One region of the Paenarthrobacter sp. C1 genome, then DNA from elsewhere that is predicted to be linked to it. Evidence: riboswitches for the same ligand, from Rfam matches in the RefSeq annotation. Region 1 holds a riboswitch; each other region holds the start of a gene.
What was found. Region 1 has a riboswitch for thiamine pyrophosphate ahead of thiC (phosphomethylpyrimidine synthase ThiC). Riboswitches for the same ligand answer to the same signal wherever they lie in the genome.
Positions count from the first base shown of each region.

Region 2: linked by a shared signal. The riboswitch ahead of thiD (bifunctional hydroxymethylpyrimidine kinase/phosphomethylpyrimidine kinase) and the one ahead of thiC (phosphomethylpyrimidine synthase ThiC) in region 1 are both predicted to bind thiamine pyrophosphate.
Region 3: linked by a shared signal. The riboswitch ahead of thiO (glycine oxidase ThiO) and the one ahead of thiC (phosphomethylpyrimidine synthase ThiC) in region 1 are both predicted to bind thiamine pyrophosphate.

Region 1 covers NZ_CP186052.1:2,892,653-2,895,924, reverse strand. Annotated here, with positions in the region: gene thiC (phosphomethylpyrimidine synthase ThiC) at 1-1,794, opposite strand, end outside; TPP riboswitch at 1,790-1,897, opposite strand; gene ACNAOU_RS13590 (amidohydrolase family protein) at 1,982-3,064, shown strand; gene ACNAOU_RS13585 (VOC family protein) at 3,157-3,272, shown strand, end outside.
Region 2 covers NZ_CP186052.1:2,601,302-2,604,573, reverse strand. Annotated here, with positions in the region: gene ACNAOU_RS12170 (Rne/Rng family ribonuclease) at 1-1,341, shown strand, start outside; TPP riboswitch at 1,428-1,526, shown strand; gene thiD (bifunctional hydroxymethylpyrimidine kinase/phosphomethylpyrimidine kinase) at 1,517-3,052, shown strand.
Region 3 covers NZ_CP186052.1:3,260,369-3,263,640, reverse strand. Annotated here, with positions in the region: gene ACNAOU_RS15230 (alpha/beta fold hydrolase) at 1-373, shown strand, start outside; gene ACNAOU_RS15225 (CGNR zinc finger domain-containing protein) at 370-897, shown strand; gene thiE (thiamine phosphate synthase) at 1,014-1,700, opposite strand; TPP riboswitch at 1,728-1,847, shown strand; gene thiO (glycine oxidase ThiO) at 1,840-3,075, shown strand; gene thiS (sulfur carrier protein ThiS) at 3,072-3,272, shown strand, end outside.

The sequences.
Region 1 (3,272 bases):
GAGCTCCGGCAGGTAGACCTTTCCACCGGAGGCGAGGAACTCCGCACTCTTTTCCCGCATCCCGCTGTACATTCCGGCGATCGCCGCTTGGGATTCTGCTGAACCGTATTCGTCGCGGATGTCCTGGCTGATGCGCATGGAACAGAACTTGGGCCCGCACATTGAGCAGAAGTGCGCCGTTTTGGCGGGTTCGGCCGGCAGCGTTTCATCGTGGAACGACTCGGCCGTCACAGGATCGAGGGAGAGGGCAAACTGGTCCCTCCACCGGAACTCGAAGCGCGCCTTGGAAAGTGCGTCGTCGCGCTCATGTGCGCCGGGGTGCCCCTTGGCAAGGTCCGCCGCGTGCGCCGCGATCTTATACGTGATCACCCCTGTTTTGACATCGTCTTTGTTGGGTAGGCCCAGGTGTTCCTTGGGCGTGACGTAGCAGAGCATGGCCGTACCGTAGCGGGCGATCTCCGTGGCACCGATGGCTGAGGTGATGTGGTCGTAGCCGGGGGCGACGTCGGTGACCAGCGGACCCAGGGTGTAGAACGGTGCCCCTTTGCAGAGTTCCTGCTGCCGTTCCACATTTTCGCGGACCAGGTGGAACGGGATATGCCCGGGACCTTCCACCATCACCTGCACGTCGAATTCCCAGGCGCGCTGTGTGAGTTCGGCCAGGGTGTCCAGTTCCGCGAATTGTGCGGCGTCGTTGGCGTCAGCGGTAGCGCCGGGACGCAGGCCGTCGCCGAGGGAAAACGCGACGTCGTACTTGGCAAAAATTTCGCACAACTCGTCGAAGTGCGTGTACAGGAAGTTCTCCTGGTGGTGGGCCAGGCACCACCCCGCCATGATGGACCCGCCACGGGAAACTATGCCTGTCACGCGGTTGGCGGTCAGCGGTACGTACCTGAGCAGTACACCGGCATGGATCGTCATGTAGTCCACGCCTTGCTCGCACTGTTCGATCACTGTGTCACGGAAGATTTCCCACGTGAGCTTGTTGGCTTCTCCATTGACCTTTTCCAGCGCCTGGTAGATGGGAACGGTGCCGATCGGAACAGGGGAGTTGCGGATCAGCCACTCGCGGGTGGTGTGGATGTCGTCGCCGGTTGACAAGTCCATGACGGTGTCCGCGCCCCACTGCGTAGCCCACTGAAGCTTGTCCACTTCTTCGGCAATTGAACTGGTGACGGCCGAATTGCCGATGTTGGCGTTGATCTTCACCAGGAAGGCCTTGCCGATAATCATGGGCTCGGATTCGGGGTGGTTGATGTTGTTGGGAATGATCGCGCGGCCGGCGGCGACTTCGCTGCGGACCAGTTCGACATCGCAATTCTCGCGCAGCGCCACGAAACGCATCTCAGGCGTTACCTGGCCTTGCCGTGCGTAGTGCATCTGGGTGACGGTCTTACCCTCGACGGCGCGCCGAGGCACCGGTTGCGCGCCCTTCCACTCGGCTGAGGCGGCCCCGCGGCGAACAGCCGACTTGCCGTCGTCGAGCAGGTTCCGTTCGCGGCCGGAATAGGCCTCAGTGTCGCCGCGGGACTCGATCCATGCGGCCCGGAACGGTTCCAGGCCCACGACCGGATCGCTGCCCGGGCCTGCCGTCCGGTACACCTGCAGTGGTGCGTTGGCTTGGCCATTGGGGGAGGGCTCCAGCGCGATTTCCGTGACGGGGACGCGGATTCCGGCATCATGGTCTTCAAGCCATGCCAGCGAATGGGACCTCAGGGACTGCGTAACAGGCTCGTTTTGGGCAGGGCTGGACTCGCTTTGGGCAGGGCTGTGCTGTGTTTTGGTGGTGCTCAAAGGATTACTCACTTCCTTCGCCGGCATTACCCGGACAGGTTCAACGGTCGCAGGCTGCCTCAGCCCGATCTCAGCCCCTGCAAGGGCCCCCGTGTGGTCGTAGACGAAGCTACCACAGCTGGCAGGGGGCGCCCAGTCACATCAGTCCGCCGAAGCCTGCCGCCCCGCTGCGGATTAGGCTTTTGCCATGGCCAACATCATTGAATTCAGCGGACCCGTGCTCGTGGCAGCAGATGACGTGCGCCAAGGAATGTGGTCTGTTGGGGGAGCGCTGACGTTTGAAAAACCGTCGTCCCCTCCCGACAAGGTACTGGACGGTTGGGTCCTGCCGGGTTTCGTGGATGCCCACTGCCATATCGGATTGGGCGCCGGTGGGGCCGTGGACGACGCCACCACCCTCGCGCAGGCCCAGGCCGACCTCGCTTCGGGAACCCTGCTGATCCGCGACTGCGGATCTCCCAGCGACACACGTTGGGTGCAGCAGCGGACGGACTTGCCCCGCATTATCAGGTCCGGCCGCCACATCGCCCGAAGCCGTCGGTACCTGCGCGGATTGGGCCATGAGATTGAACCGGAACAGCTGGTGGAGACCGTCCGTAAGGAGGCCCGCGACGGCGACGGTTGGGTGAAGCTCGTAGGCGACTGGATCGACCGGGGCATTGGCGACCTGGCGCCCTCTTTTCCGGCAAAGCTGGTCAAGGACGCCGTAGCTGCCGCCCACGAGGAAGGTGCCAGGGTCACGGCGCACTGCTTTGCGGAGGACACAATCGACGACATGCTGGATGCCAACATCGACTGCATCGAACATGCCACTGGCCTTCTGCCCCGGCACATCCCACGGCTGGTGGAGCAGTCAGTGCCGATCGTTCCCACGTTGGTGAACATTGCGACCTTTCCGGAGATCGCCGCCCAGGCGGCGCCAAAGTTCCCCGGGTACGCGGACCACATGACGCGGTTGTGGCAGCGCCGGCGTGAGCGGGTCCTTGAGGCTTTCGAGGCCGGGGTGGCGGTCTACGCGGGAACGGATGCGGGCAGCGTGATCAAGCACGGCCGCATCGCGGACGAAATGCATGAACTGCACGACGCCGGCCTGCCGCCCGCCGCGGTCCTGGATGCCGCTGCGTGGGGCGCCCGGAAGTGGCTGGGAGCCGACGCCATCAGCGAAGGCGCCAGTGCCGACGTCGTTCTCTGCCATGACGATCCCCGGCACGACCTACGGACGGTATCCGGGCTCAAGCACGTGGTCCTTCGCGGTGAACTCATGGGATGAGCGTCAAATGGTTGGGAATAAATTGAAGCTTCAAGTAATTTAGAGAAGTAGAACCTGCCGAAAGGCGGACACTTCAACACCGGGAGCTTCACATGTCCACATCATCCGCACAGGACCTTCTTCCTGCCGACCTCGCCATGGGCACTGTCATGCTCAAGGTCGGCGACATGAAAGTCATGAGTGACTACTACCAGCGTGCTTTGGGCCT
Region 2 (3,272 bases), 290 kb from region 1:
AAGGATCAAGACATCTTCGCTGCCTGGCGCATCGATGAGCAGATCCACAAGGCTCTGGAACGCAAGGTCTTCCTGCCGTCCGGTGGCTCGCTGGTCATTGACCGCACCGAAGCCATGACGGTGGTGGACGTCAACACAGGTAAGTTCACCGGCAGTGGTGGAAACCTGGAAGAGACAGTTACCAAGAACAACCTTGAAGCTGCCGAGGAAGTCGTTCGCCAGCTTCGCCTGCGTGACATCGGCGGCATCATCGTCATCGACTTCATCGACATGGTCCTGGAATCCAACCGCGACCTCGTTCTCCGCCGCATGGTGGAGTGCCTGGGCCGCGACCGTACCAAGCACCAGGTTGCTGAAGTAACGTCACTGGGCCTTGTCCAGATGACCCGCAAGCGCATGGGCACCGGTCTCCTTGAAGTCTTCGGTGAGCAGTGCGAGCACTGCGCAGGCCGCGGTGTCGTGACGCATGACGAGCCCGTGGAGCACCGCCGCGCCAACACCGTGGCAGCCGAGCAGCACCGTCCGCACACCGAGGCACAGCAGTCCACGGCCCGCACCGAGCGCAAGCGTCGCCGCGGCAAGGGCGGCGCCCAGGGAACGGTCGAAGCACCGGCCCAGGTCCATTCGACGCCGTCCGCCCCTGTTGCGGCACCGGCAGCACACCCGGAAGCCCAGGACCCTGCCCGTCAGGCAAAGGCCGAAGCAACCCGGGCTGCACTGGCGACGATTGCAGCGGCCGCGCATGCCGCCCACCTTCACGATGACGAGCTCCACAAGGCAGAGGAGCAAACCCGGGCGGCCGGGGAGCATGGTCCCGACGCCGGTTCAGTCTCCGCTGCCCCGACGGCCCAGGAAGCCGCGGCACACGACGCCGCTGTCCGCGAAGGCCGGGCCACTCCAGTGCTGCGTTTTGGCGGCGAAGAGGTTGCCTTGCCTTTCGTTGAACACCACGATGAGCCGCAGGCAGCCCGGCCGGCCATGAGCCTGGACCGCCTGGCCGAAGCTTTCTCGCACCTTGGCGCGGCACCGTCGCCTGAGGACCAGAAAGCCAAGGAAGCTGTCGAAGCCCCGAAGGCTGCGAACACCCCGACGACTGAAGCTCCGGCTCCGGCCGCCGACGAAGCCCCCTCAGCATCGCGGGGTCGTCGTAGCCGCCGGAACCGCAGTGCAAGCAGGGCCCAAGGCGCGGCCAACGAGACCAGTGTTGAGCACCACGACGTGACCGCTACGGCCGCGAAGGGATCGGCGCACGAGTCCAAGGCGCCTGCGGAGCCGGTCAGGAAAGCGGCCCCGGACGAACCCATCATCCTGGGCGTCGGCGTACCGGCCTCCGAACTCTAACCGTTTGTGACCGCACCAAGGCCCCGCAGTTCCGCTACCAGCGGCAATTGCGGGGCCTTTTGCTGTCTGCCGGTGCGCTAGGCTGGGGGACTGACACGGGGTGCCAGGCGATGGGCCAGGCTGAGATCCAAACCCGTTGAACCTGTCCGGTTAGCACCGGCGAAGGGATGTCCTCATGGCCGCATTGTCATCTTCCGCTGTTTATCCGCTGGCGGAGGACCGCAGACGAACCCCCCGGGTACTTAGCATCGCGGGCTCCGACCCGTCCGGAGGAGCCGGAATCCAGGCTGATTTGAAGAGCATCGCCGCCCACGGTGGATATGGCATGGCTGCCATTACGGCTTTGACGGCCCAGAACACCCTGGGTGTCAGCGGTGTGCACGTACCACCCGTGGAGTTCCTGCGCCAGCAACTGGACGCCGTCAGTACCGATATCGTCATCGACGCGGTGAAGATCGGGATGCTCGGCGACGCGGCTGTTATTGACGAGGTGCGCAGTTGGCTCGAATCGGTGCGCCCCGCCGTCGTGGTTCTTGATCCCGTGATGGTGGCCACCAGCGGTGACCGCCTGCTGACCGAATCCGCAGGGGAGGCCCTTCGTTCCCTGCTTCCATTGGCGGACCTGATCACGCCGAACCTGCCCGAGCTTGCCATTTTGCTGGGGGAAACCGAGGCTGCTGATTGGGCATCGGCATTGGAGCAGGGCAAGCGACTGGCAGCTGAGTGCGGAAACACGGTCTTGGTCAAGGGCGGTCATCTGGCCGGCTCGGAATGCCCCGATGCCTTGATCAACACCAGCGGGCTGTTGCGGCAGGACGTCATCGAAGTGGCAGGTCCAAGGATTGCGACCCGGAACAGCCATGGCACTGGATGCTCGTTGTCGTCCGCCTTGGCTACCGTCCAGGCGCGCACGGGCGACTGGGAGGCCTCACTGCGCGAAGCGAAACCGTGGCTGCTCCAGGCCCTGAGGAGCGCAGGGGAGCTGGAAGTGGGCCGGGGCAACGGGCCTGTGGACCACTTCCACCACCAGCGCGTCCTCCAGCCTGGCGGATTTGCTGCCACTTTGTGGAAGGAAGCCATCCCGGAGCTTGAAAAAATCCACGGCCTCAACTTCATCCAGGAACTGCAGTCGGGGCATTTGCCGGAGCCGGCGTTCAGCTACTACCTTGCGCAGGACGCCATCTATCTCAATGGCTATTCCAGGGTCCTTGCCCGTGCAGGTGCGTTGGCGCCCACCGAGGAAGAACAGCTGTTCTGGGCCAAGAGCTCACGGCAGTGCCTGGAAGTTGAATCGGAACTGCACAGGAACTGGTTGAGCTCCCGTGAGGCTTCGGGCGTCACTGGACCGGTCACCAAAGCCTATGTGGACCATCTGCTGGCAACGTCGGCATCCGGCAGCTATGCGGTGGTCCTCGCGGCGATCCTGCCCTGCTACTGGTTGTATGCGGAAGTGGGTCAAAAGCTCCACGCCGCGTTCGTCGATGCCGGGGCCTCCGGCGGGCATCCCTATGCGGACTGGCTGCGGACGTACGCCGACGAGGACTTTGCCTCCGCCACAAGGATGGCGATCAACTTCACAGACGCGGCGGCCGTTGCCGCTTCCGGGCGTGAACGTGCGGAGATGCTTGAGGCTTTCAGGCAGTCCTGCCGCTACGAGACGGCGTTCTTTGATGCTCCGCGGCTCTACGCCCAGGGTGGCCCGGCCTGTTGAATCGGGACTGAACCGGGATGAAAAGCATGGCTTGTCCCGCGCGTCGCGGGCGTGATCACGTTAATCGCCGCCAAACCCTGTAGGCTGTATGGGCACGGTGCCGGGAGAGTCCGTTACACCTCGTGATGCAAGTCACGGGGTAGCCTCCGGTCCCGGCCTCATTTGCAGCTGAGGGTCAAACTAGCGTAATCTTGATCTTCGGTGCTTACGCCAACACTTG
Region 3 (3,272 bases), 370 kb from region 1:
GGCGCTCCCCGACTGGGCTAGCGCTGCCCTGATCGACGCCAAGATCCGGTCCGGCAGTCACGTGGGTCTGCGTGCAGACGCCCTGGCTTCGTACACGGGCCAGTGGGCGGGTGCGGAAGGGGCACGGGCGTTCTACCGGCAGTACACCCAAGGCGGCGAGGAGAACACCGACGAGCTACAGGATCGACTCCGGCTGTTGGACATCCCGATCCACGTGGTCTGGGGCTCGGAAGATGCGTGGCTGGGTGTCGACTACGCCCATCGGCTCGTCACGGCACTTCCGGATCACGCGCGGTTCTCGATCATCGAGGGAGCCGGGCACATGGTGCCGGAGGATCGGCCCGGCGAACTCCTCAGTCTGCTGAGCGCGTGAACGCCGTGCAGTCCGCCGTGCCCGAGGAGCTGCGTGTCGTCGTGGAGTTTTGCAACAGCGCCACACTGCTGCACGGCACCGACGCGCTGGCGACCATCCGTGACGGGCGGGAGTGGCTGGTCCGGCATGGATGGGGCGGCGAGCCCACGCTCGAGCATCTCATCTCGTTGCGCGACGCCCGCGAGGTCATGCGCGCGTTCCTGGCCGACCGTACCGACACGGCAGCGCGATCCGCCCTGAACCAGCTCGCTCAGGAGCACTGGGCAGGCCCCCACGTCGACGACGACGGGCGGCTCGCGCTGACCCCGTCGGCCGGCCTGCCGGTCTCGCCGTCGGGAGCAGCGGTCGGGGCGCTCCTGCTCCACGGCTTGACCGGCTCGGGGCAGCGGCTCAGGACCTGCGCGTCGGAAGCGTGCAGGTGGGTGTTCTACGACAGTTCACGGTCCAGGACCCGGACCTGGTGCGACATGAACACGTGCGGGGCGCGGAGCAAGATGCGCCAGTACCGCGATCGGCTCACCTGAATCTGATCCGATCCGGTGGGTGGGCTGCGGCATCTGCAAGCCCCGACTCACCCTGTCGCCACAACCTGCCGATACCCCGACGGTCTGCGTGCCTGGGACTGTTGTGTGGAGAACCGTTACGCGGCGGCGTCCAGGGCTTCGAGCAGCGACTTGGCTGCCGCCGTCGGATCTTCCGCCTCGGTAATGGCGCGAACGACGACGATACGGCTGGCGCCTGCAGCGAGCACCTGCTCGACATTGCCGAGATCGATTCCGCCGATCGCAAACCACGGCACCTCCACGGCGCCTCCGGTGGTCTCCTCCGCGCGCCTGATCGCTTCCGCGGCATATGTGACCAAGCCGGTTCCCACCGCCTCACGGCCGGGTTTGGTGGGGGTCGCCCAGACGGGACCAACGCAGAAATAGTCCAGCCCAGGCTCGCCCGGCGAAGCCGTGATCGCGGCATTTACCTGCTCAGGTGTATGGGTGGAGAGACCAATCGAAGCAGGGCGGGGAAGGAAGGTGCGGGCAATCTCCAGCGGGAGGTCCTTCTGGCCCACATGGAACACCGGAGCCCCGGAAACACTGGCAATATCGGCCCGGTCGTTGACCGCCCAGAGCCGCCCGTGCCGTTCTGCGACGCCACGCAGGATCGCCAGCAATTCCAATTCCTCGGCCGCTTCGATCGTCTTGTCACGGAGTTGGATGATGTCCACCCCGCCCTGGAACGCGGCGTCGGCAAAGTCTTCGAAATCGCCTTGGCGCTTGCGCGCATCAGTGCACAGGTAGAGGCGGGCGCTGGCGAGGGCAGAGTGCTGGGTCATGGAATCCACAGTAGTTCCTCTAAACTGGGCACGTACTGCGGGAGCCGTGACCTACGTCTTTATGACCGTCCGGCTGAGAGGGCTTCAGAGCCGACCGCTTGACCTGATCCGGCTAGTACCGGCGTAGGGAAGGAAACAGATGGCAGAAGCCATTCACGCGGATGTTGCCGTTATCGGCGGAGGCGTCATCGGACTGGGCATCGCCCACCAGGCTCGGAAGCTGGGCCGCTCCGTAGCACTCATCGATCCGGCACCCGCCACCGGTGCGACATTTGCTGCTGCCGGAATGTTGGCGCCCGTGAGCGAGCTGCACTACCAGGAAGAAGACCTCCTGGAGCTCATGCTCGAGTCATCCCGGTTGTGGCCTTCGTTTGCCGGCGGCCTTCACCGGCCTGTGGAAGATACCGGATACCGCACGACGCCGACCCTCGCCGTGGGTGCCGATGCCGCCGACCGCCGGGCGCTCGCAGACCTTCGCACCGTCCAGCTCGCGGCGGGCCTGGGGGTCGAACCGTTGCCGTTGCGGACCGCCAGGGAACGCGAACCGCTCCTTAGCCCGCAAATTTCCTGTGCCTTTGATATCCCCGCCGATCACCAGGTGGATCCACGGAAGCTGGCGGAGTGCCTCATGGCAGGGCTGGCCGCGCATTCATCCGGCGATGGCACGTGGGTAGGCGGCGCCAGGGAAGGATTTGCCGTTGCAGAGTCCGCGCACGGCCTGTTGTGGGACGGGGACCAGGTAGCCGGAGTGGAGCTCGAATCCGGCAAATCCGTCATGGCCGGCGAAACCGTGGTGGCCAACGGGCTGGGCGCCCCCGTGCTCGCCGGCCTTCCTGAGGGTCTTGAACTTCCGGTCAGGCCGGTCTACGGGGACATCCTCAGGCTTCGGGTCCCCGCGCACCTCCAACCGCTGCTCACTGCCACTGTTCGTGGCATGGTCCGCGGGGTGCCCGTTTACATCGTTCCCAGGGACGACGGAACCGTAGTCATCGGAGCTACCCAACGGGAGGACGGCTTGTCGGCGGCCTCCAACGCAGTCTCTGCCGGCGGGGTGTACCAGCTCCTTCGGGACGCCCAGGTACTGGTTCCCGCGGTGGCCGAACTTGAACTCCTGGAAGCAACTGCGCGTGCCAGGCCAGGGACTCCGGATAACGCTCCGTTGCTGGGCCGCGTAGCCGGTTCAAGCGGGGACATCGCAGGCCTGGTGGTGGCCACTGGGTTCTTCCGGCATGGCGTCCTCCTGACCCCCGTGGCCGCCATGATCGTGGGGAAGCTGCTCAATGGTTCCCCTGATCCCCGCTGGTCCATCTTCCGGCCCGACCGTTTCAGTGCAACCCCGCGTTGTCCTCAACTCCACAGCAAGGAAACAGTATGAACATCAAACTCAACGGCGCCGTCCGCCAGGTGCCCGCCGACGCCTCCGTCAGCACGCTCGTCACGGCCGTCACCGGCCGCGCACTCGACCACCGTGGACAGGCGGCCGACGGCGGGAAGCTGGGTGTCGCCGTCGCCCGCAATTCCGAGGTGGTGCCGCGCAGCCAGTGGGCAGCTACTCCGCTGGCCGACGGCGAT